DNA from 3 places in the Nocardiopsis sp. iso_25 genome. Region 2 is predicted to be linked to each of the others. Evidence: riboswitches for the same ligand, from Rfam matches in the RefSeq annotation. Region 2 holds a riboswitch; each other region holds the start of a gene.
The links. A riboswitch is a leader RNA that binds a small molecule or an ion and turns the genes downstream of it on or off. The one in region 2 is predicted to bind thiamine pyrophosphate.
Positions count from the first base shown of each region.

Region 1: it holds a riboswitch for thiamine pyrophosphate, as region 2 does, so the genes downstream of both, thiO (glycine oxidase ThiO) here and thiD (bifunctional hydroxymethylpyrimidine kinase/phosphomethylpyrimidine kinase) in region 2, are expected to answer to the same signal.
Region 3: it holds a riboswitch for thiamine pyrophosphate, as region 2 does, so the genes downstream of both, AC0VX6_RS04835 (ECF transporter S component) here and thiD (bifunctional hydroxymethylpyrimidine kinase/phosphomethylpyrimidine kinase) in region 2, are expected to answer to the same signal.

Region 1 covers NZ_CM149667.1:4,561,677-4,568,364, reverse strand. The annotation lists gene AC0VX6_RS19620 (response regulator) at 1-148, opposite strand, end outside; gene pknB (Stk1 family PASTA domain-containing Ser/Thr kinase) at 344-2,386, opposite strand; gene AC0VX6_RS19610 (thiazole synthase) at 2,830-3,588, opposite strand; gene thiS (sulfur carrier protein ThiS) at 3,591-3,797, opposite strand; gene thiO (glycine oxidase ThiO) at 3,803-4,999, opposite strand; TPP riboswitch at 4,968-5,079, opposite strand; gene AC0VX6_RS19595 (Rv2175c family DNA-binding protein) at 5,162-5,515, shown strand; gene thiE (thiamine phosphate synthase) at 5,623-6,291, shown strand; gene AC0VX6_RS19585 (zinc-binding dehydrogenase) at 6,342-6,688, opposite strand, start outside.
Region 2 covers NZ_CM149667.1:1,557,245-1,563,932, reverse strand. The annotation lists gene AC0VX6_RS06880 (acyl-CoA synthetase) at 1-392, shown strand, start outside; gene AC0VX6_RS06875 (DUF368 domain-containing protein) at 937-1,866, shown strand; gene AC0VX6_RS06870 (DedA family protein) at 1,886-2,581, shown strand; TPP riboswitch at 2,722-2,820, shown strand; gene thiD (bifunctional hydroxymethylpyrimidine kinase/phosphomethylpyrimidine kinase) at 2,808-3,611, shown strand; gene AC0VX6_RS06860 (alanine/glycine:cation symporter family protein) at 3,710-5,128, opposite strand; gene AC0VX6_RS06855 (DUF6457 domain-containing protein) at 5,701-5,955, opposite strand; gene AC0VX6_RS06850 (glycosyltransferase family 4 protein) at 6,190-6,688, shown strand, end outside.
Region 3 covers NZ_CM149667.1:1,059,332-1,066,019, reverse strand. The annotation lists gene AC0VX6_RS04845 (energy-coupling factor transporter transmembrane component T family protein) at 1-474, opposite strand, end outside; gene AC0VX6_RS04840 (ABC transporter ATP-binding protein) at 647-2,278, opposite strand; gene AC0VX6_RS04835 (ECF transporter S component) at 2,281-2,901, opposite strand; TPP riboswitch at 3,009-3,116, opposite strand; gene AC0VX6_RS04830 (RNA-guided endonuclease InsQ/TnpB family protein) at 3,166-4,398, opposite strand; gene AC0VX6_RS04825 (transglycosylase domain-containing protein) at 4,471-6,688, opposite strand, start outside.

The DNA of each region.
Region 1 (6,688 bases), 3.0 Mb from region 2:
GTGCGGCCGGGGCGATGCGCAGCGCCTTGGCGCCGTCCCCCGCGGTGCCCACGACCTCGATACCGGCCTCGCCGAGGTCGCGCGCGACCGCGTCGCGCCACATGGGGTGGTCGTCCACCACCAGTACCCGGATCGCCTCGCTCGCCATGCAGGCGACCCTATCCCGGGCGGGCGGCGCCCACGGTACGGGCCGACGACCGGGGCGGTGCAAGGGGCGGGGGCCGCGCCGACCCAGCCGGGGCGGCGGCCGTACCCCCTCGCGGGGTCGGCCGCACACGGCGAGGGGGCGGGACCGACCGGTCCCGCCCCCTCGCTTCCGGCTCAGGCCGCGCGCCCGGGCCGGTCAGTCGTCATCGTCGTCGCCGCGGCCGTTGCCGCCGCCCTCGCCGAAGTCGCCCAGGTCGATGCCGCCCGGAGTCGCGGTGATCGTGATCTCGGTGTCCTCGGGCGCCCTGCCGGTGTGCGACTGGTGCGCCACCTCGCGGCCGCCGAAGACGCGCTCGACCTTGACCTTGAAACCGGCCTCCTCCAGCGCCTCGCGCGCGTCGTTGACCCGCATGCCGACCACGTCGGGGACGTCCACGCCGGGCGGGCCGGTGGAGACGGTGAGGGTGACGGTGCCGCCGGAGCCGATGCTGGAGCCGCTGTCGGGGCTCTGCTGGATGACCTTGCCCTCCTCGACGTCCGCGCTCTCCTCCTCGACCACCTCGACGGACAGGCCCTCGCCCTCCAGCATCTGGCGGGCGGTGTCCAGGTCCTCGCCGACCACCGCGGGCACCGGGATGCCCTGGCTGACGGTGACGGTGACCGGCTCCTCCCGGTCGGCCTCCGCGCCCGCCTCGGGGGAGGTGGAGACCACCGCGCCGGGCTCGATCTCGGTGGAGCTCACGTCCTCCTGCACGATGTTGTCCGGGGCGAAGCCGAGGTCCTCCAGCTCCTTGAGGGCGTCGGCGGCGTCCATCTCGACCAGGTCGGGCATCTCCACCGTCTGCGGGCCCTTGGACAGGTACACGGTGACCACGTCGTCGGGGGACAGGCGGGTGCCCACCTCGGGGTCGGTCTCGCCGACCGTGCCCGGTTCGGCGTCGCTGTAGACGGCATCGGAGGACAGGTCGTAGCGCAGTCCCTCGTCGCGGATCATCTGGCTCGCGGCCTCGGGGTCGCTGCCCACCACGTCGGGGACGTTCTCGTACTGGCCGACGAGGAACCACCAGCCCGCGCCGAGCAGGACGATCGCCAGGACCGCCGCGCCGATCCCGATCAGCAGGTTGCGGCGGCGCCGGTCGCCGGGGCCGTCACGGTAGTCGTCGTACCCGTCGTCGTCGCCGTACCCGTCCTTGCCGCGGTCGTAGTCGTCGTAGCGGCCGTCGTCGAGCCCGGCCGAGGCCATGTCCACGACCATGGTCGCGTTCTCGGTGCCCGGACCGGCGCCCCCGGCGATGAGCTGGGGCGCGGTCACCGAGGCCGTGGTCGCCGCCGCCGGGGCGACGGGTGTCAGCGGGGCCTGGTCGGCAGCGGAGGCGGGGGGAGACGCGGGCAGGCCGTTGAGCACCGCCAGGACCTTGGCCAGGTACTGGCCCGCGTTGCTGGGACGGTACCTGGGGTCGCGCTCGGTGGCCTTGGTGACCAGCGCGTCGACCTCCGCGGGCAGGCCGGGCAGGAAGTGCGAGGGGCGCGGGACGTCCTCGTTGACGTGCTGGTAGGCGATCGCGATGGGCGTCTCGCCGGTGTGCGGCTGGCTGCCGGTGAGCAGCTCGTAGAGCATGATGCCCGCCGCGTACACGTCGCTGCGGGCGTCGGCGACGCCCTTCTCGATCTGCTCGGGGGCCAGGTAGGCCGCCGTGCCCATGAGGGTGCCCGTGCGGGTCAGCCCCTGGTTGGACTGCTCCACGGCGCGGGCCAGTCCGAAGTCGGCGACCTTGACCCGGCCGTCCTCGGTGATGAGGACGTTCTCGGGCTTGACGTCGCGGTGGACCATGCCCGCCTGGTGGGCGGCGCCGAGCGCGGCCAGCACCGGGGCCATGGCGTTCAGGGCGTCGTGGGCGCCGAGCCTGCCCCGGGACTTGAGCAGGTCGCGCAGGGTGCGCCCGGGTACGTACTCCATGGCCAGGAACACGTGCCCCTGGTCCTCACCCTGGTCGAAGACCTGCACGACGTTGGGGTGGGAGAGCTTGGCGACGGAGTGCGCCTCGTTGATGAAGCGCTGCACGAAGGTCGGGTCCTGGGCCAGCGAAGGGTGCATCACCTTCAGGGCCAGCCGTCGGTCCAACCTCAGGTCGTGGGCGACGTAGACGGTCGCCATCCCGCCTCCGGCGATCCTGGACTCCACGAAGTAACGTCGGTCCAGGGTGGCGCCTACGAGCGGGTCGGAAGTCGTCATGTCCACGGCGGAGTAGTGTCCTTGCTGCGGGGAGCGCGGGCTGTCGCGGCCGGTGGCGCGTACCCGACACCGGGTGTCGAACCGACACGATAGCGGAAGCCCACGCCAGGTCTGCCCCGCGGTTCGCGGTCGCGCCGTCCCGTTCCGGTGTCGGCGGGGCCGGTGGGACCCCGGGGAGGACTGTTCGGTCTCCCCGGAGGACGGGCCCCGGCCCCGGCCGGGGCCCTCCCGGTTCCGGTGGTGTGTGCCCCGCCGGTCGCCGGGTCTCCCCGTTCCCGGTGAGGCCCGCTCCGTCGGCGGTGGGGACGCTCGCGCCTGGGTTGTCGTGGTGTGCGGGATGCGCCCTTGCGGGGCCGCGCACTCGTTCCACGGTAGAGGACACCGCCAAACTCCCCGGCCGGAACGCACCGGTCGGCGGCGGGCCGGGGCGGGGCGCGGGGCCCGGTGGCCTAACTCACGGAGGGCGAGGAGGCCTGGGCGTAGCGCCGCACGGGGATGCGGCCGGCCAGGCGCGCGCCGCGGCCCGCGCGTACGGCGTCGCGCATCGCGGCGGCCATGCGCACCGGGTCCTGGGCGCGGGTCACGGCCGTGGCCAGCAGGACCGCGTCGCAGCCCAGCTCCATGGCCAGTGCGGCGTCGCTGGCGGTGCCGATCCCCGCGTCCACGATGACCGGCACACCGGCCTGCTCGACGATCAGCTCCAGGTTGTGCGGGTTGCGGATGCCCAGCCCGGAGCCGATCGGGGCGGCCAGGGGCATCACCGCGGCGCAGCCCACCTGCTCCAGGCGCCGGGCCAGCACGGGGTCGTCGTTGGTGTAGGGCAGCACGGTGAAGCCCTCGTCCACCAGCTGTTCGGCGGCCTCCAGCAGCTCGACGGGGTCGGGCAGCAGCGTGTGCTCGTCCGCGACCACCTCCAGCTTGACCCAGTCGGTCTCCAGCGCCTCGCGGCCCAGGCGCGCGGTGCGCACCGCGTCGACGGCGGTGAAGCACCCGGCGGTGTTGGGCAGCGCCCGGATGCTGTTGCGGGTCAGGACGTCCCACACCGACCCCCGCGTGCCGGGGGAGACCCGGCGCATCGCCACGGTGGTCAGCTCGGTGCCGGAGGCGATCAGGGCCTCCTCCAGGACCTCCAGGGAGGGGGCTCCGCCGGTTCCGGTGATGAGCCGGGACCCGAAGGAGGTTCCCGCGATCACGAGGTCGTCGTTCATCCTCAGCCTCCCTGCACCGCGGTGAGGACGTCCACGCGGTCGCCCTGGTTGAGCGGGCTCGCGGCCCACGCGGTCCGGCGCACCACCTCGTCGTTGACGGCCACGGCGACACCGCCGGGGGCCTCGGCGCCGGTCAGGTCGCGCACGACCGCTTCCACGGTCGTCTCGTCGGCGAACTCGCGGCGGTCGCCGTTGATGATCAGTTCCACTGCTACTACCTACTTGCGCGTCGTGCCGTGAAACGGCGGGCGTACTCGGGCAGGTCTCCGTCGGTCAGGGCCCGGGCCATGGCCTCACCGGTCACCGGGGTCAGCAGGACCCCGTGCCGGAAGTGCCCGGCGGCCAGGTGCAGCCCCGGGACCCGGGTGGGTCCCAGGAGGGGTTCGTTGTCGGGGGAGCCGGGGCGCAGCCCGACGCAGGTCTCGGTGACCTCCAGTTCGCTCACCCCGGGGACGAGTTCGCGCGCGTCCCTCAGCACCTGCCAGAGCCCCCCGGCGGTGAGCGAGGTGTCGTGGCCCAGCTCCTCCTGGGTGGCGCCGATGACGACCTCGCCGTCGGCGCGCGGCACCAGGTAGGTCGGGAATCCCCGGACCAGGCCGCGGACGGTCCGGCCGACGAGCGGCGGTTCCCCGTCGGGCACCCGGGCGCGCAGCAGTTGCCCCTTGACCGGGCGCAGCGGCGGGACCACGGGTTCGGGGACCGCGATGCCGTTGCCCCAGCAGCCCGCGGCCAGCACCACCTGGTGCGCGGGCAGGGTCTGGCCCGCCGCGGCCTCCCCGGTCAGGCGCACGCCCAGCCGGGCGCCCCCGGGGCCGGGGGAGAGGACCTCCCCGACCAGCCCGCGGACCTCGGTCACGCCCGCGCGCCCGCCCGCCGCGGCCAGGGCGCGCAGCAGCCGCCGCGGGTCCACGGAGTGGTCGTCGGGGGCCAGGACGCCGCCGCGCACGGACGGGGCGAGCATGGGCTCCAGGCGGCGGCACTCGCGGCCGGTCAGGCGCTCGGCTGCGATGCCCAGCCTCCGCTGGAGCGCGTGCAGTTCGGTGAGGACGGCCAGGTCGTCGCGGTCGAAGGCGACCAGCAGCGTGCCGGTGGCGCGGTGGCCCACGTCCAGGCCGCTGGCCTCCTCCAGTTCGGCGACGAAGTCCGCGTACATGCGGGCCGAGCGGATGCCCAGCTCCATGAGGGGCTCCTCGCCGAACGCCGCCTCGGTGGCGGGGGTCAGCATGCCCGCGGCCACGGTGGAGGCCGCGCGGGCGGGGTCGGACTCGACCAGGGTGACGCTCAGTCCGCGTTGGGCGGCCCGCCAGGCGGTGACCCGCCCGACCAGGCCGCCGCCGACCACGACGACGCGGTCGCGGTGGAAATCGTCGGAGGTGCGCACGGCTGTGGCTTCCACTCCCTTCGCCGGCATGATCCGGATCAGGTTCGTGCGGTCGGAGGCTCACAGCCTCCCTCTCAGCCGGGTCCCACCCGGCTCCCGCGGGATGTAGGGGTCTGTCCCCATTCTAGGACCCGTGGCCGACGTGCGCCGTGCCGGGGGGAAGGAGGTGCGCGGATGTGGCAGATTGGTGGTGTGACACAACGCGACATCGACACGCTGATCGGCGACTGGCTGACCCTCAAGGAAGCCGCCGCTCCGCTGGGCGTGAGCCCGAACCGGATCAAGACGCTGATCCGCGAGAACCGCATGATGGGTGTGGTCCGCGACGGCGAACTCTCCATTCCCGCGGCCTTCATCGACGGCGACGACCTGGTCAAGGGTCTGCCGGGGACGCTGCTGCTGCTCACCGACGCGGGCTTCTCCTCCGAGGAGGCCCTGCGCTGGCTGTTCACCCCCGACGACTCCCTGCCGGGCACGCCGATCCAGGCCATGCGCGAGAACCGGGGCACCGAGGTGCGCCGCCGGGCCCAGAGCCTGGCCTTCTAGTCCGCGGCCCCACGGGCCCGTTCGCGACCCGTGGGGGAGAGGGGAGGGGCGCGCCGCCGCGCTCCTCCCCCTTGGGTCCGAACGCACCAGGGCCTAGGGTGGAGCGTGTGAGGACCAGCCACGGAACCAGCCTGCGCAAGCGCCTGGACGCATCGCTTCTGTACCTGTGCACCGACGCCCGGACCAGCCGGGGAGACCTGGCCGAGTTCGCCGACGCGGCCCTTGCCGGGGGAGTGGACATCATCCAGCTCCGGGACAAGGGCCTGGAGGCGCGCGAGGAGATCGCGGCCCTGGAGGTGATGAAGGAGGCGTGCGAGCGGTACGGCGCCCTGCTTGCGGTCAACGACCGCGCCGACATCGCCCGCGCCGTGCGCGCCGACGTCCTCCACCTGGGCCAGCGGGACCTGCCCGTGCCCATGGCCCGCGACATCATCGGCGCCGACCCCCTGATCGGCCGCTCCAACAACGACGTCGCCGCCGCGGCCGCCTCCGCCGAGGAGCCCGGCAGCGACTACTTCTGCGTCGGACCGACTTGGGCGACCCCCACCAAGCCGGGCCGCCCGGCCGCCGGGCTGGAGCTGGTGGAGGAGGCGGCCGCGCTGGGCACCGACCGCCCCTGGTTCGCCATCGGCGGGATCGACGCCGACAACATCGACCGCGTGCTGGACGCCGGGGCCCGCCGGGTCGTGGTCGTGCGCGCGATCACGGAGGCGGAGGACCCCCGGGCCGCCGCCGCCGCTCTGCGCCAGCGCCTGGCGGCCCGCGCCGGGGGCTGACCGGCGCCCGGAGCCGCCTCCGGCGTCCGAGCGGTCAGCGCCGCCCGGTTCTAGGGGACCAGCAGGACCTTGCCGAGCACCGTGCGCCCCTCCAGGGCGGCGTGCGCCTCGGCGGCCCGCTCCAACGGCAGGGTCAGGCCCACGTGCGGGGTGATCCTGCCCATACGGGCCATCTCCAGCACCAGCCGCAGGGCGTCCCGCCGGTCGTCCCCGGCCTGTTTGAGGTCGGACAGCCCCAGGACCCCGATCCCGCGGCTCGCGGCCTCCCGCGCGTCCACCTCCGTGAAGCTTCCGCCCGCCGAGCCGTAGCCGACGAACCGGCCGCCGTCGGCCAGGGTCGCGAAGGCCGCCGCGCCCAGCGCGCCCCCGGCGCCGTCCAGGACCACGTCGACCCCGG
Region 2 (6,688 bases):
ACTTCGGGACGTGGGACGCCGACGGCTCGATCGCGCTGCTGGGACGCGGCAGCGCGGTGATCAACACCGCCGGGGAGAAGGTCTACCCCGAGGAGGTGGAGGCCGTGCTCAAGGCCCACCCCTCGGTGGAGGACGCCATCGTGGTGCCCTCGCCCGACGAGTACCTCGGGCAGCGGGTGACCGCGCTGGTCTCGCTGGCCGCGAACGCCCGTCTGGAGGAGGCGGAGCTGCGCGCGTACTGCCGGGTCCGGCTGGCGGGGTTCAAGGTGCCGCGCACCGTGCACTTCGTGGACCGGGTGCGGCGTACGGCGGTCGGCAAACAGGACTACCGGTGGGCGGCGTCGGTCACCGGGACCGGTTCACCCGCTCCGGCCGTCCCGACCCTTCCCTGAGAGCCGGTCCGCTCTCCGGTCCCCGCCGGGGACTCCTCCACGGGCCCGGGGTCATGTCGGAACAGGTCCTGCGGCCGAACCCCCCGTTCCGGGGCGGGCCCCGGGGACGGACTTCGGAACGGGTGCCGGACCGTGCCGGAGACGGCGCTCGCGGCCGGGCACCCGGCCTCCCCGGCGGCCTGCTGCGGAACTCCGCACCCGGGCGGTACCGGACCCTTCATTTCGGGCACAGGGTCAATATGGACTTACCCAGCCGAAACAGGGGTTTCACCGGACGTCGGCCGCTCTGGACCCCCTCCGCCACCGCTAGACTGGCGTCGCCTGGTCCAAGGCCCCACGGTTTCCCCTCCCCCGCTCCGACCGGTTCGCACACTCCCGGCCGGGGCCGACCGGTCCACTCCGCCTCCGGTCGAGGCCGTGGACCGCGAGGACCACCTTTGACCCACCCCTCCACCCGTGCACACGGTGCGCGTGCGGTGACACCACTAGGACGGAGGACGGCGCGCTTCCCCGGGCCCGGCCCGAAGCGCTCCCAAGAACCCAGATGCCCAACTCAGTAGGCAGCTACATCTTCAACGCGGTGCGCGGCGGCGCCGTGGGCGCCTCGGAGGCCCTTCCCGGTATCAGCGGCGGTACGGTCGCCCTCATCGTCGGTCTCTACGACAAGCTCATCGGCGGCGCCGGCCACATGGTCAGCGGTGTCAGGCGCTACGTCACCGACGTCCCGCGCGGACGCGGGAGGGAGCGCGCCCAGGAGCAGTTCCGCCAGGTGGACTGGAGCGTGCTGGTCCCCGCGCTCGTCGGCATGGTGGCCTTCCTCGGTATGGCGGCCGTGGTCCTCGCCCCGCTGGTCGAGTCCCACACCCAGTACGCGTACGCGCTGTTCTTCGGCCTGGTCCTGGCCTGCCTGTGGATCCCCTACACCGGCGCGGGTCACGGGTGGCGGGCCCGGCACTACCTCATCGCCCTGGTCTTCGCCGCGGGGGCGTTCTTCCTCACCGGCCTGCCCGGCGCCAACCTGCCCACCCACCCGGTCGTCGTCTTCCTCGCCGCGGCGGTGGCCGTCTGCGCGCTGGTGCTGCCAGGGCTGTCCGGGTCCTTCATCCTGCTGACGCTGGGCCTGTACGAGCCCACGATCAGCGCGGTCGGCGACATGGACATCGCCTACCTCTCTGTGTTCGCGCTCGGCATGCTCACGGGCCTGTCGCTGTTCGTGAAGCTGCTCCAGCACCTGCTGGAGAACTTCCACCACATGACCCTGGTGGTCCTCACCGGCCTCATGGCCGGTTCGCTGCGCGCCCTGTGGCCCTGGCAGGACGAGGACCGCACGTTCCTGGCCCCCACCGACGTCCCGGTGACAGTCGGCCTGATGGCGATCGGCTTCGCGATCGTGGCGGCGGCCATCGTCTGGGAGCGCCGCAAGCGCCTCCGGATGGAAGAAGCCGAACTCCACCGGACCCCCACCCACGTCTGAGAACGGGAACGACAACCGCATGACAACGAATCTGCTGATGACCGCGGCCTCGACGACCGACGTCGACGTCGCCCACGAGTACGAGGGATTCATCGGGTGGGTCCTGAACCTGATGACGACCCTGGGCGAACCCGGTGTCGGCGTGGCGCTGTTCATCGAGACCTTCTTCCCGCCGATGCCCAGTGAGGCGGTCCTGCCCGGCGCCGGGTTCCTCGCCTACGCCGGACACATGAACGTGTGGCTGGCCATCGTGTGGGCGACGATCGGCTGCCTGGTCGGCGCGTGGGGCTTCTACGCGATCGGCGCGCTCCTGGGCCGCGAGCGCACGGCCTGGCTGGTCGAGAAGACCCCGCTGCTGGAGATCGAGGACTTCTACAAGGCCGAGCGCTTCTTCGCCCGCTTCGGCGGCGTCGCCGTCCTGCTGGGCCGGTGCGTGCCCCTGGTCCGCAGCTTCATCTCGGTGCCCGCCGGGATCGAGCGGATGCCCCTGTTCAAGTTCTCGCTGTACACAGTCATCGGCTCCGCGGTGTGGAACACCATCTGGATCGGCCTCGGCTACGTCTTCGGCCCGGCCATCGAGCCCGTTCTGGCCCAGTGGAGCGGCGTGATCAGCAACATCGTCGTCGTGCTCATCGGCCTGCTGGTGCTGTGGTTCATCCTGGCCCGCGTCTACAAGCGGACCAAGGCCCGCCGGACCGAGGGCACCTCCGCCTGAGCACCCGCCCCCGGGGCCCGCTCCCCGTGAACCCCTCCAGGGGTCCGCCCGCATCCCCCGGGCGGACCCCTTCGGCGTTCTGTGGGTATCCTGCCCGGAACGCACCACAAACACATAATGACCGGGGCCGCCGACGCGGCTCCGGAGGCGCGGGGTGCCGGGACACGTTCCCGGCTGAGAGCACACCCGTCGAACCTGCCCTAGTTAGCACTAGCGAAGGAACGCCATGAGCGTGTACAACATCGTGTCCATCGCCGGCAGCGACCCCAGCGGGGGCGCGGGCGTCCAGGCCGACCTCAAGGCCTTCTCCGCGCACGGGACCTTCGGGATGACGGTGATCACCGCGCTGACCGCCCAGTCCACGCTCGGCGTCACCGGGGTCCACCCGATCCCCGCGCGCTTCGTCGCCCACCAGATGGACACCCTCTTCACCGACGCCGTCGTGCACGCGGTCAAGGTGGGCATGCTGGGCACCTCGGAGGTCACCGAGGCCGTGGCCGAGGCGATCGACCGCCACACGCTGCCGAACGTGGTGGTGGACCCGGTGATGGTCGCCAAGAGCGGGGACCGCCTGCTGGAGGCCTCGGCCGTCGACGCGCTGCGTACCAAGCTCCTGCCCCGCGCGGACCTGGTCACCCCGAACCTGCCCGAGGCCGCAGACCTGCTGGAGGAGCCCGAGGCGACCGATCTGGCGTCGATGCGCGCCCAGGCCTGGCGGCTGCTGGACCTCGGCCCGCGCAGGGTCCTGCTCAAGGGCGGCCACCTGCCCGGCGGTGAGAGCGTCGACGTCCTGGTCTCCCGGGACGCCGACCCGGTCGAGTTCCGCGCCCCGAGGGTGGCCACCCGCAACACGCACGGCACCGGGTGCACGCTGTCCTCCTCGATCGCGGCCCTGCTGCCGCAGCGGCCGGACGTGGCCGCCGCGGTGGGCGGCGCCAAGGACTACCTGACCGAGGCCATCCGGCGCGCCGACGAGATCGACGCGGGCGGCGGACAGGGCCCGGTGCACCACTTCCACGCCTGGTGGTAGCAGCGGCGTCCGGAGGGGGAACGCCGAGGGGGGACCGGCTCAGCGCAGGTCCCCCCTCCCCGTTGCGTCCTCCGGTGGGGCTCACGGCCCCTACCGGGTCAGACCTTGGTCACGTCCTCCATGACCTTGTCCGGGTCCCTCCAGTCGGGGTGGGCGAAGAACTTGCGCGTCTCCGCCGCGATGACCGGGGACAGGAGCAGGAGGCCGATGAGGTTGGGCAGGGCCATCAGGCCGTTGGCGATGTCGCTGAACAGCCAGACCGAGTCCAGGCTGGCGACCGAGCCCACGTAGATGACGGCGATGAACACCAGGCGGTAGGGCAGGACCAGGCGGCGCCCGCCCAGGAACACCATGCAGCGCTCGCCGTAGTAGGCCCATCCGAGCAGGGTGGTGAGGGCGAACACGGCCACCGAGATAGCCACGATGACGGCGCCGGCCGGGGCGAGCGCGGGGCTGATCGCTCCCAGGCCCTCGGAGACCGCGTTGCTCGTCATCAGCGAGCCGTCCGCGTCACCGTCGGTCCAGACGCCGGTGGTGATGATGACCAGGCAGGTCATGGTGACCACGATGATGGTGTCGATGAAGGTCTGGGTCATCGAGACCATGGCCTGGCGGACCGGCTGGTTGGTCTTGGCCGAGGCGGCGGCGATACCGCCGGTGCCCAGGCCCGACTCGTTGGAGAAGATGCCGCGGGCGAAGCCCTGCTGGATGGCGAGCATGATGCCCGCGCCGGCGAAGCCGCCCGTGGCCGCGGTGCCGGTGAAGGCGTCGGTCACCACGAGCTGGAGCGCGGGGAGGATGGCGGCCCAGTTGGCGGCCAGGATGACCAGGCAGATGCCCACGTAGCCGACGATCATGATCGGCACGAGGCCGGAGGCGACGCGGCCGATGCTCTTGATGCCGCCCAGGATGACCGCGCCGGCCAGGACCACGAGGGCCAGGCCCACCATCCACGGCTCCAGCGGCGTGATGCTGGTGATCTGCTGCGCGACGGCGTTGGCCTGGGTGCCGTTGCCGATGCCGAAGGCGGCGATGGCGCCGAAGACGGCGAAGGCGACGCCCAGGGTGGTGCCCAGGCCTCCGCGGATCCCGTACTTGAGGTAGTACATCGGGCCGCCGCTCTGTTCGCCCTTGGCGTCGGTGCGGCGGAACTTCACGCCCAGGAGGGCCTCGCTGTACTTGGTGGCCATGCCGAGGAAGCCGACGACCCACATCCAGAACAGCGCGCCGGGGCCGCCGACGCCGATGGCGAGCGCGGCACCGGCGATGTTGCCGACGCCGACGGTGGCGGCCAGGGCCGTGCTCAGCGCCTGGTAGTGGGAGATGTCGCCCTCGACGGAGTCGTCCTCCTTGCGCCTGATGATGGCGAGCCAGAGTGCGTGCGGTAGTCGGAAGAGCTGGAGCACGCGGAGGCGGATCGTGAGGAAGACGCCGACACCGAACAGCAGCGGGATGAGGACGAAGGGCCCCCAGATGATGCTGCTGACGAGGCTCGCCATTTCGAGCAGTTGGTCCACAGGGGATCTCCCTATCGGTGAGTTTGTGGGGACGAAGGCCGCCGGTAGCGAAGTACGGGGGATCCGACGCCCTCGAAATCGCGTCGGCACTGGGGGAAGGCCCGCGATACCGGCACAGAATCGCATCGACGCGTAACAACCGCATCACATGTAACCCACATGCCGGTTTCTTCGGGAACTTCCGGTGTCTCTTCCACGTACCTCCGGGTGCGGTCCACGTACCTCCGGGTGCGGGCGGTGTCCTCCTGACAGGCTTCCGCGCTGGTCGGGGGCCGGGCGCGGGGCTGCGCCCGAACGGCGGCGCACCCGAGGGCACCGGTGGATTCGAGGGAGCCGGTGGAACCGGTGCGGCCCGCGCGCGACGCGGTCCGCAGCGCGACCCGTTGGGGGCGGCCGGTACGGACGGCGAGCCGACGCGACCGCGTCGAGCCGGTACGGCCCCGGCGGGCTCCGGGCGCCGTGTTCCTCACGGGCGCGGCCGCGACGGCACGGCCGGAGGCCGCCGGAACGGACGCAAGGGCCCGTCGGTACGGACGGGGCCGCCTCCGACCGGCGCGGACGGCGGCGGTGTGTTAGGCGCGGTCCTCCTCGTCGACCTGGGCCAGGGCGAGCCTGCTGAGGGCCGCCGCGGCCTCGTCGGGGTCCGCGCCCTGGCCCACCGCCACGCCCAGGAGGTAGGTGGTCAGGGGCGCGGCGGGCCGGGCCACGGAGTGGGCGGCGTCCCGGGCGAGGTCGAGCACCCGGTCGACGTCCTCCTTGCGGAGGGGTTCGGTGCCGGTCAGGCCCAGTTCACTTCGGACTGCTTCGGCCCATTCCACGAGGGTCACCGCACGACTCCTTAGAGCAATATATTGGCTACATTCAGCAATCATATCCACCGGAGAGTCACCCGGCGGACACACGGGCACACGGGCGCCGTCACCGACCGCTCGGACTGCCCACGCCTGGTCTTCGGGCGCGGTTCCCCCGCACCCAAACCGAGGTTCATCCCACGAGCCTAGCGTCGGAGACAGCCGTCCCCGGCGTAGGCAGCCGTCCCCCCGGCATTGGGAGCCACCCGCATGTCCCCGACCGACCGTACGTCTCCGGCCGCGCGCACGTCCCCGGCCGCTCACCACTCCCCGGCCGCACGCGCGCCCTCCGTGCCCTCGGCCGCTCCCCGGACCGCGGCCGACCACGCGTCCGCCCGCGTCCCCGCTGCCGGGCACCGCGCGGCGGCCCGCACGCCCCCGCTCGACCGCGTGCCCCAGGCCGACGCCCGGGGCCGGCTGAGGGTGGCGATCGTGACGGAGTCCTTCCTGCCCCAGGTCAACGGGGTGACCAACTCCGTGTGCCGGGTCGCCGACCTGCTCGCCGCGCGCGGCCACGAGGCCCTGGTGCTGGCCCCCGGACCCGGCCCCTCCTCCTACGCGGGTTTCCCGGTGGTCCGGCTGCCCTCCGTGCCCCTGCCGTTCTACCGCGACTTCTCCGTGGGGCTGCCCGCACGGCGGGTGATGACCGCGGCGATCCGCGCCTTCTCCCCCGACGTGCTGCACCTGGCCTCGCCCGCCCTGCTCGGGG
Region 3 (6,688 bases), 500 kb from region 2:
AGCCCTCCGCGCCAGTGTGATCGTGCGCCACTGGTCGGCGAGCAGCGGGACGAGCCGCAGCGCCGCCAGCACGCCCATGGCGGGACGCTCGGGGAGCCGCAGCCGCTGTACCAGGGCGTCGGCGGTCTCCGTGGGGTCGCTGCTCACGGCGGCGAGCAGCCCGGGCAGGGCGATGGCCAGCAGGCGCACCGCGGCGCCCAGCGCGCCCTCCGCACCGTGCTCCCCGTACAGGTAGTTGACCAGCCCGCTGGAGAGCCCCATGAGCAGGAAGGGCCCGCCCAGGACGAGCAGGGTGCGCCGGTCGATCCCGCTGAACGGCAGGAGCAGCAGGACGCCCGCCAGCACCGCGCCGCCGGTGACGGCGTCCACGGCCGGGACCAGGCCCACGCCCAGCAGCAGGGCGGCGAGCAGTTTGGCCGCCGGGTTGAGCCCGACCAGCCAGAAGCGCGCCCCGCCGTCCGCGGGAGCCTCCAGGGTGAGCGCGTCCCCCGGCGGGGCACCGGCCCCGCCCTGCCCTCGTACCTCGTCCGGTACACGGACCTCATCCGGCGCACGACGGACCTCGTCCGTCTCTCGGTTCCCCTCCGGCACGCGGGCCCCGCCCGGGACACGGTCCCCGTCCACGGGTGTGTCCGGAAGCCTCCGGTCAGCCACGGCTCCCCCTTCCCACCGGCGTGTGCCCCGCGGGCCCGGTCGGCTCCGGCGGGCCGGGCGGCTCCGCCCCGGCGCCCGCGTCCGGTGCGGCGGCCTCCTGGACGGCGCGGCCCCCGGCCACGCGCACCCGCGCGTCGGCCAGACTCCGCAGCAACAGGTCGTCGTGGGTGGCCATGACCACCGCGCGGCCCGCGGACCGCAGGGTGGCGAGCAGCTCCACGAGTTCGGTCCAGGTCCGGGTGTCCTGGCCGAAGGTGGGCTCGTCCAGGACGAGCGCGTCGGGCGCGTGCGCGGGGCCCGAACTGAGCGCCGTGGCCACCGACAGCCGCCGCTTCTCACCGCCCGAGAGCGTGTAGGGGTGCACGTCGGCCAGCGCGGACAGGCGCAGGCGCTCCATCAGCTCGCCCACCCAGGCCTCGGTCTCGGCCTCGCCCATCCCGGCGCGCAGCGGGGCGAAGCACAGCTCGTCGCGCACGGTGGCGGTGACGAACTGGTCCTCGGCGTGCTGGAAGACCGTGCCCACGTACCGGGCCAGCCTGCGGGCGGGCCAGCGCACGAGCGGGCGCGGGTCGGCCCCGGCCAGCGGCCCGCGCGGCAGCACCGCTCCCCGCTGGGGCCTGGACAGTCCGGCGAGAAGGGTCAGCAGCGTGGACTTGCCCGCGCCGTTGGGTCCGGTCAGGGCGGTCGCGGTCCCGGCTCGGACGGTGGCGTCCACCCCCTCGAACACCGTGCGCCGCGGCGCCGCGCGCACGCCGAGCTGGCTCGGGGTGCGCGCCGTGACGCCCACGGCCTCCAGCAGGGGCTCACCGCCCGGCGCGGGCTCAAGGACGGGCGCGGGCTCGAACCCGGGCACCCACACGCCCTGCGCGGCCAGCGAGCGCCCGTGCTCGGCGAACACGGTCCCCGGCGGCCCGTCGGCGACGACCCCGCCGCCGGGCGCCACGACCACGACCCGGTCCACCAGGTCCACGACGTCGGCCACCCGGTGCTCGACCAGCACCAGGGTCGCCTCGGTCTCGGCGAGCAGGCGGGCCAGCACGCCGCGCACCAGCGCGGCCCCGGCCGGGTCGAGGTTGGCGGTGGGCTCGTCCAGCAGCAGCAGGCGGGGGCGCATCGCCAGGGCCCCGGCGATCACCAGGCGCTGCTTCTCACCGCCCGACAGCGCGCCGGTCGGGTGGCGCGGTCCGTACGGGAAGCCCACGGCCTCCAGTGCCTCGTGGACGCGTGGCCAGATGAGGTCGGGGGCCACGCCCAGGTTCTCCGGGCCGAAGGCGACGTCGTCGCCCGCGCGCGCCATCACCAGCTGCGTCTCGGGGTCCTGGCTGACCAGGCCGACCGAGCCCCGGCTCCGGTCGGCGGGCTCTCCGTCCAGGAGCAGGGTGCCCTCGTGGTCGCCGCTGATGGCGGCGTCCTCGCCGGTCAGGCCGGCCAGCGAGTGCAGCAGGGTGGACTTGCCCGCGCCGGAGGCGCCCAGCAGCAGCACGCGTTCACCCGGCTCGATCACCAGGTCCACGCCGCGCAGCGCGTGGGACCCGCGGCCCGAGTGCCGCCAGCCCCAGCCGGAGAGCTCCACGCGCGCGCCGGGGCCCCCGGCCGCCGTCCGGCGCCCGTTCGCGGAGGCCACGGTCAGCCCCTCGCGGACGGGAAGGGGGCCAGCGCACCGGAGCGGGCCAGGGCGGTGGTGAGCAGGCGGGCGCCCACGCCCGCGATGAGGGCGGCGCTGACCACCACGATGACGCCGTAGGTGATCTGGTAGGACAGCGGCCAGGTCACGTTGTAGGCGAGGTTGTCGCGGATGGCCGGGGAGACGCCCGCGACCGCCGCCGCGAGGACGGCCACGCCCATGCCCCAGCGGCGGTAGCCGAAGGCGAGAAAGACGAGTTCGGGCAGGATGCCCTGGAGGGCGCCGTCGAGGATGACCATGATCCCCCACTGGGTGCCCAGGAGCGCCGACACCGAGGCGGCGGCGACGGCGGTGAGCAGGGCCGCGCCGGGCTTGCGGATGATCAGGCCGCCCAGCACGCCGGAGATCAGCCACATGCCGTAGACGACGGCCTGCGCGGGCGGGAAGCCGACGAAGAGCGGGGTCGTGACCGACCAGACGATGTTCCAGAGCCAGAAGACCACGCCGACCGCGACGCCGATGACGGCGGCCACGACGATGTCGACGGTGCGCCAGCTCCGCAGCCGACCGAGGACGTCGTGCCGGAAGCCGGTGCCCTGGGGGGTGGTGGTGTTCCTCTTCATTCGGTGTCCCTTCGCCGGGGGGTGCGAGGGGCCCGTGCGGCCGAGAGCGGCGCCGGGACGCGTTCCGCGCGCGCCGGGACGTCCCGGTGCGCGGGAGCACGCCACCGGTGACGGTTCCTACGACTTCCTTCGCTGGCATGACCCAGATCAGGTGTGTAAGGGTCTGCGGCCTGGTGCCGCACTCTCAGCGCTCGCGCGCTCCCCTGTCGGTTTCACCCATTTTGACTTCCTCTCCTGCCTGAAGGCAAGAGATCGCGGAACCGCCTACCGGTGGTTCGAGGCCAACGCCTCGTCACGGGTCGCCCCGTGGCCTTCCTGTTTCGTCGCCGGTCGCCCCGTCCGGGAGGACTCCCGTTGAGGTCTCACACCAGCTCCGCAGGCAACAACCGCCAGCCCGGCGGCTTCGAGATTGAGCGCCGCGTTCACATCACGGTCATGGACCACCCCACAACCGGGGCACCTCCACTCCCGTACACGCAACGGCAACGACGCGTGCACGTACCCGCATCCGGGGGTCGAGCACGCCTTGGAGGAGGGAAAGAACCGGTCCACCACGATCAGGTCCCGCCCGTACCAGGCGCACTTGTACTCCAACATGGTGCGCAGCTCACGCCAGGCCACGTCCGAGATCGCCCGGGACAGCCTGCGGTTCTTGACCATGTTGCGCACGGCCAGGTCCTCGATCACGACCACTTGGTTCTCGCGGACGAGTCGAGTGGAGAGCTTGTGCAAAAAGTCGCGCCTGCGGTCGGTGATGCGGGCGCACACCCGCGCCACCTTCCGCCGCGCCCTGTCCCGGTTCGCGCTGCCCCTGGCCTTACGGGCCAGCGCCCGCTGCGCCCGGGCCAGCCTGGCCCGGTCGCGTTGCTCGTGGCGTGGGTTGGCCACCTTCTCCCCGGTCGACAAGATCACCACGGAGGTGATTCCGGCATCGACACCGACCGCGTTGTTGACGGCCGGGGCCGACGTGATGGTGTCCTCACACAGCAGGGACACGAACCAGCGCCCGGCCGCGTCACGCGAGACCGTCACTGTCGAGGGACGGGCCCCTTCGGGCAGGGGCCGCGACCACACGATGTCCAGGGGTTCGGCCATCTTGGCCAGGGTCAGACGGCCGTCGCAGTAGCGAAAGGCCGACCGGGTGTACTCCGCCGAGGCCCGGGAGGTCTTCTTGGACTTGAACCGCGGGTACTTCGCGCGGCGGTCGAAGAAGTTGCCGAAGGCGGTGTGCAGGTGGCGCAGCGTCTGCTGGAGCGGAACGGAAGAGACCTCGGTGAGGAAGGACAGCTCCTCGGTCCTCTTCCAGGCGGTCAGCATCCCCGAGGTGTGGGAGTAACCCACCCGCTCGCGGCGCTGCTGCCAGGCGGTGGTGCGTTCGGCCAGAGCGCGGTTGTAGACCAGGCGCACGCACCCGAACGTGCGCGACAGCTCAGCCGCCTGCACATCACTCGGATAGAAGCGGTATCGATAGGCCCGCTTCACGCTCTTCCTGGTCATGACACACACCGTAGCGACCGCCCTGCGATCGCGTGAGCCGAATCCAACAGAAAGCTACAGAAAGGCGGGATCTCAGTCCCCGGGGCCGACACCGCCCTCGGGCACCTGCGGCTGCGGGGGCGTGCCGTTCCAGGGCGCGCCGCCGTCCCCGCCCGGGGACTCGCCGCCACCGCCTTCCCCGGTACCTCCGCCTCCGCCGCCTCCACCACCGCCGGTGTTTCCGCCTCCACCGCCATCGGTCGAACCTCCGCCCCCGCCGGTGCCCCCGCCGGTGCCGCCGCCGGTGCCGCCGCCACCGGTCGAACCCTCGCCGCCTCCGGTACCGCCACCGCCGCCGGTCGAGCCCCCACCGCCGGTGGCCTCCTCACCGCCGCCACCGCCGGTCGAACCGCCGTCACCCCCGCCGTCACCGCCGCCACCGGCCGCGACGCCGCCGTCACCGGTACCGCCGCCTCCACCGCCTCCACCGGTGTCGCCGTCGTCGCTGTCGCCACCGCCGCCCGACGGCTTGTCAGAGGCCTTGCCGTAGATCTTCGGCGAGGGCGCGAACTCCTCCTCCGGCAGGCCCGCCACGGCCTCGCGCATGGTGGCCTGCCAGATCGGGCCGGGCAGCGTGGCCCCGTAGACGATGCCGTAGTAACGGTCGCCGATGGTCACGCCCTGGAGAGTGTGCTGCTCCCCGCCCCGGATGTCCCCGACCACCACGGTCCCGGCCAGGTTCGGGGTGTAGCCCGCGAACCACGCGTAGGCCGCGCTGTCTGTGGTGCCGGTCTTGCCCGCCACCGGGCGCCCGATCTCCAGGCCGTTGGCGGTACCGCCCTCGAAGGTCTGCTGGAGCAGGTGGTTGACGCCGTCGGCGACCTCGGTGTCCAGCGCTCCCTCCTCGCACTCGGTGCCCATCTCGATCTCCTCGCCGTCCTCGCCCTCGAAGAGGACCGAGGCCACGGGGACCGGCTCGCAGTAGGTGCCCCGGGAGGCGAAGACGGCGTAGGCGCTGGCCATGGTGAGCGGGGAGACCTCCTGGTCGCCCAGGGTGAAGGAGCTCCACACCTGCAGGTCCTCGCCGTCCGCGCGGTGGACGCCCAGGCTCTGGGCCATCTCCGCCGTCTCGCACAGGCCGACGCGTTCCTGGAGCTGGGCGAAGTAGGTGTTCACCGAACCCTTCGTCCCGCTGATCATGTTGTGCTTTCCGCCGTCGCTCTCCCCGGCGTTGCGCACGTCCCAGGGCGACATCCTGCCGCCCTCGCAGTTCTCCAGGCCGCTCACCGTCGTGGACTTGGGCGAGGAGAAGCTGGTGTCGTACTCGAGCCCGGCGTCCAGGGCGGCGGCCAGGGTGAACGGCTTGAACGTCGAACCCGCCTGGTAGCCCAGCGACCCGCCGTCGTCGTGGTCCACGGACAGGTTGATCGAGGTGGTGCCCGGCTCGTCGTCGAAGCCGTAGCGCATGTTCTGGGCCATGACCCGCACCCGGCCGGTGCCGGGCTCCACGAGGACCTCGGCGGCGAACTTGTGGGAGTCGCCCGCGGGGACGTAGCGCTCGATGGCCTGCTCGGCGGCCTCCTGCATGTCCAGGTCCAGGGTGGTGCGCACGGTGATGCCGCCCCGCTCCAGTATCCGGTCGCGCTCCTCCTGGGTGTCGGCGAGCGCGTCGGAGCCGCCCAGCCACCGCATGACGTAGTCGCAGAAGAAGGGCTGCTCGCTGCTGAAGCAGCTTCCCGCGCGCGGGGTCTCGTCCACCTCCAGGCCCCGGCTCTTGTACTCCTCCGCCTCCGCGCTCTCCAGGTGTCCGGTGGCGACCATCCGGTCCAGCACCAGGTTGCGGCGCTCGACGGAGGCCTCGGGGTTGGTGAGCGGGTCGTAGTACGAGGGCGCGCGCACCAGCGCCACGATCGTGGCGGCCTGCGCGGGGTCGAGTTCGGAGGCCGGGACGGAGAAGTAGCGCTCGGCGGCGACCTCGATGCCGTACGCGTTCTGGCCGAAGTAGGCGAGGTTGAGGTAGCCCTCCATGATCTCGTCCTTGGTGAGCTTCTCCTCCAGCTCGATGGCGTAGCGCAGCTCCAGCACCTTGCGGGTCAGGGTGCGCGCGTTGGCGCTCGCCAGCTCCTCCTCGGTGTCGGCCTGTTCCATGAGGAGGTTCTTCACGTACTGCTGGGTGATGGTGGACCCGCCCTGGGTGTTGCCCAGTGCGGTGCGGACGGCGGCGCGCAGTGTGCCGCGCAGGTCCAGCCCGGCGTGCTCGTAGAAGCGGTCGTCCTCGATCGCCATGAGGGCGGCGGGCACCCAGGGGCTG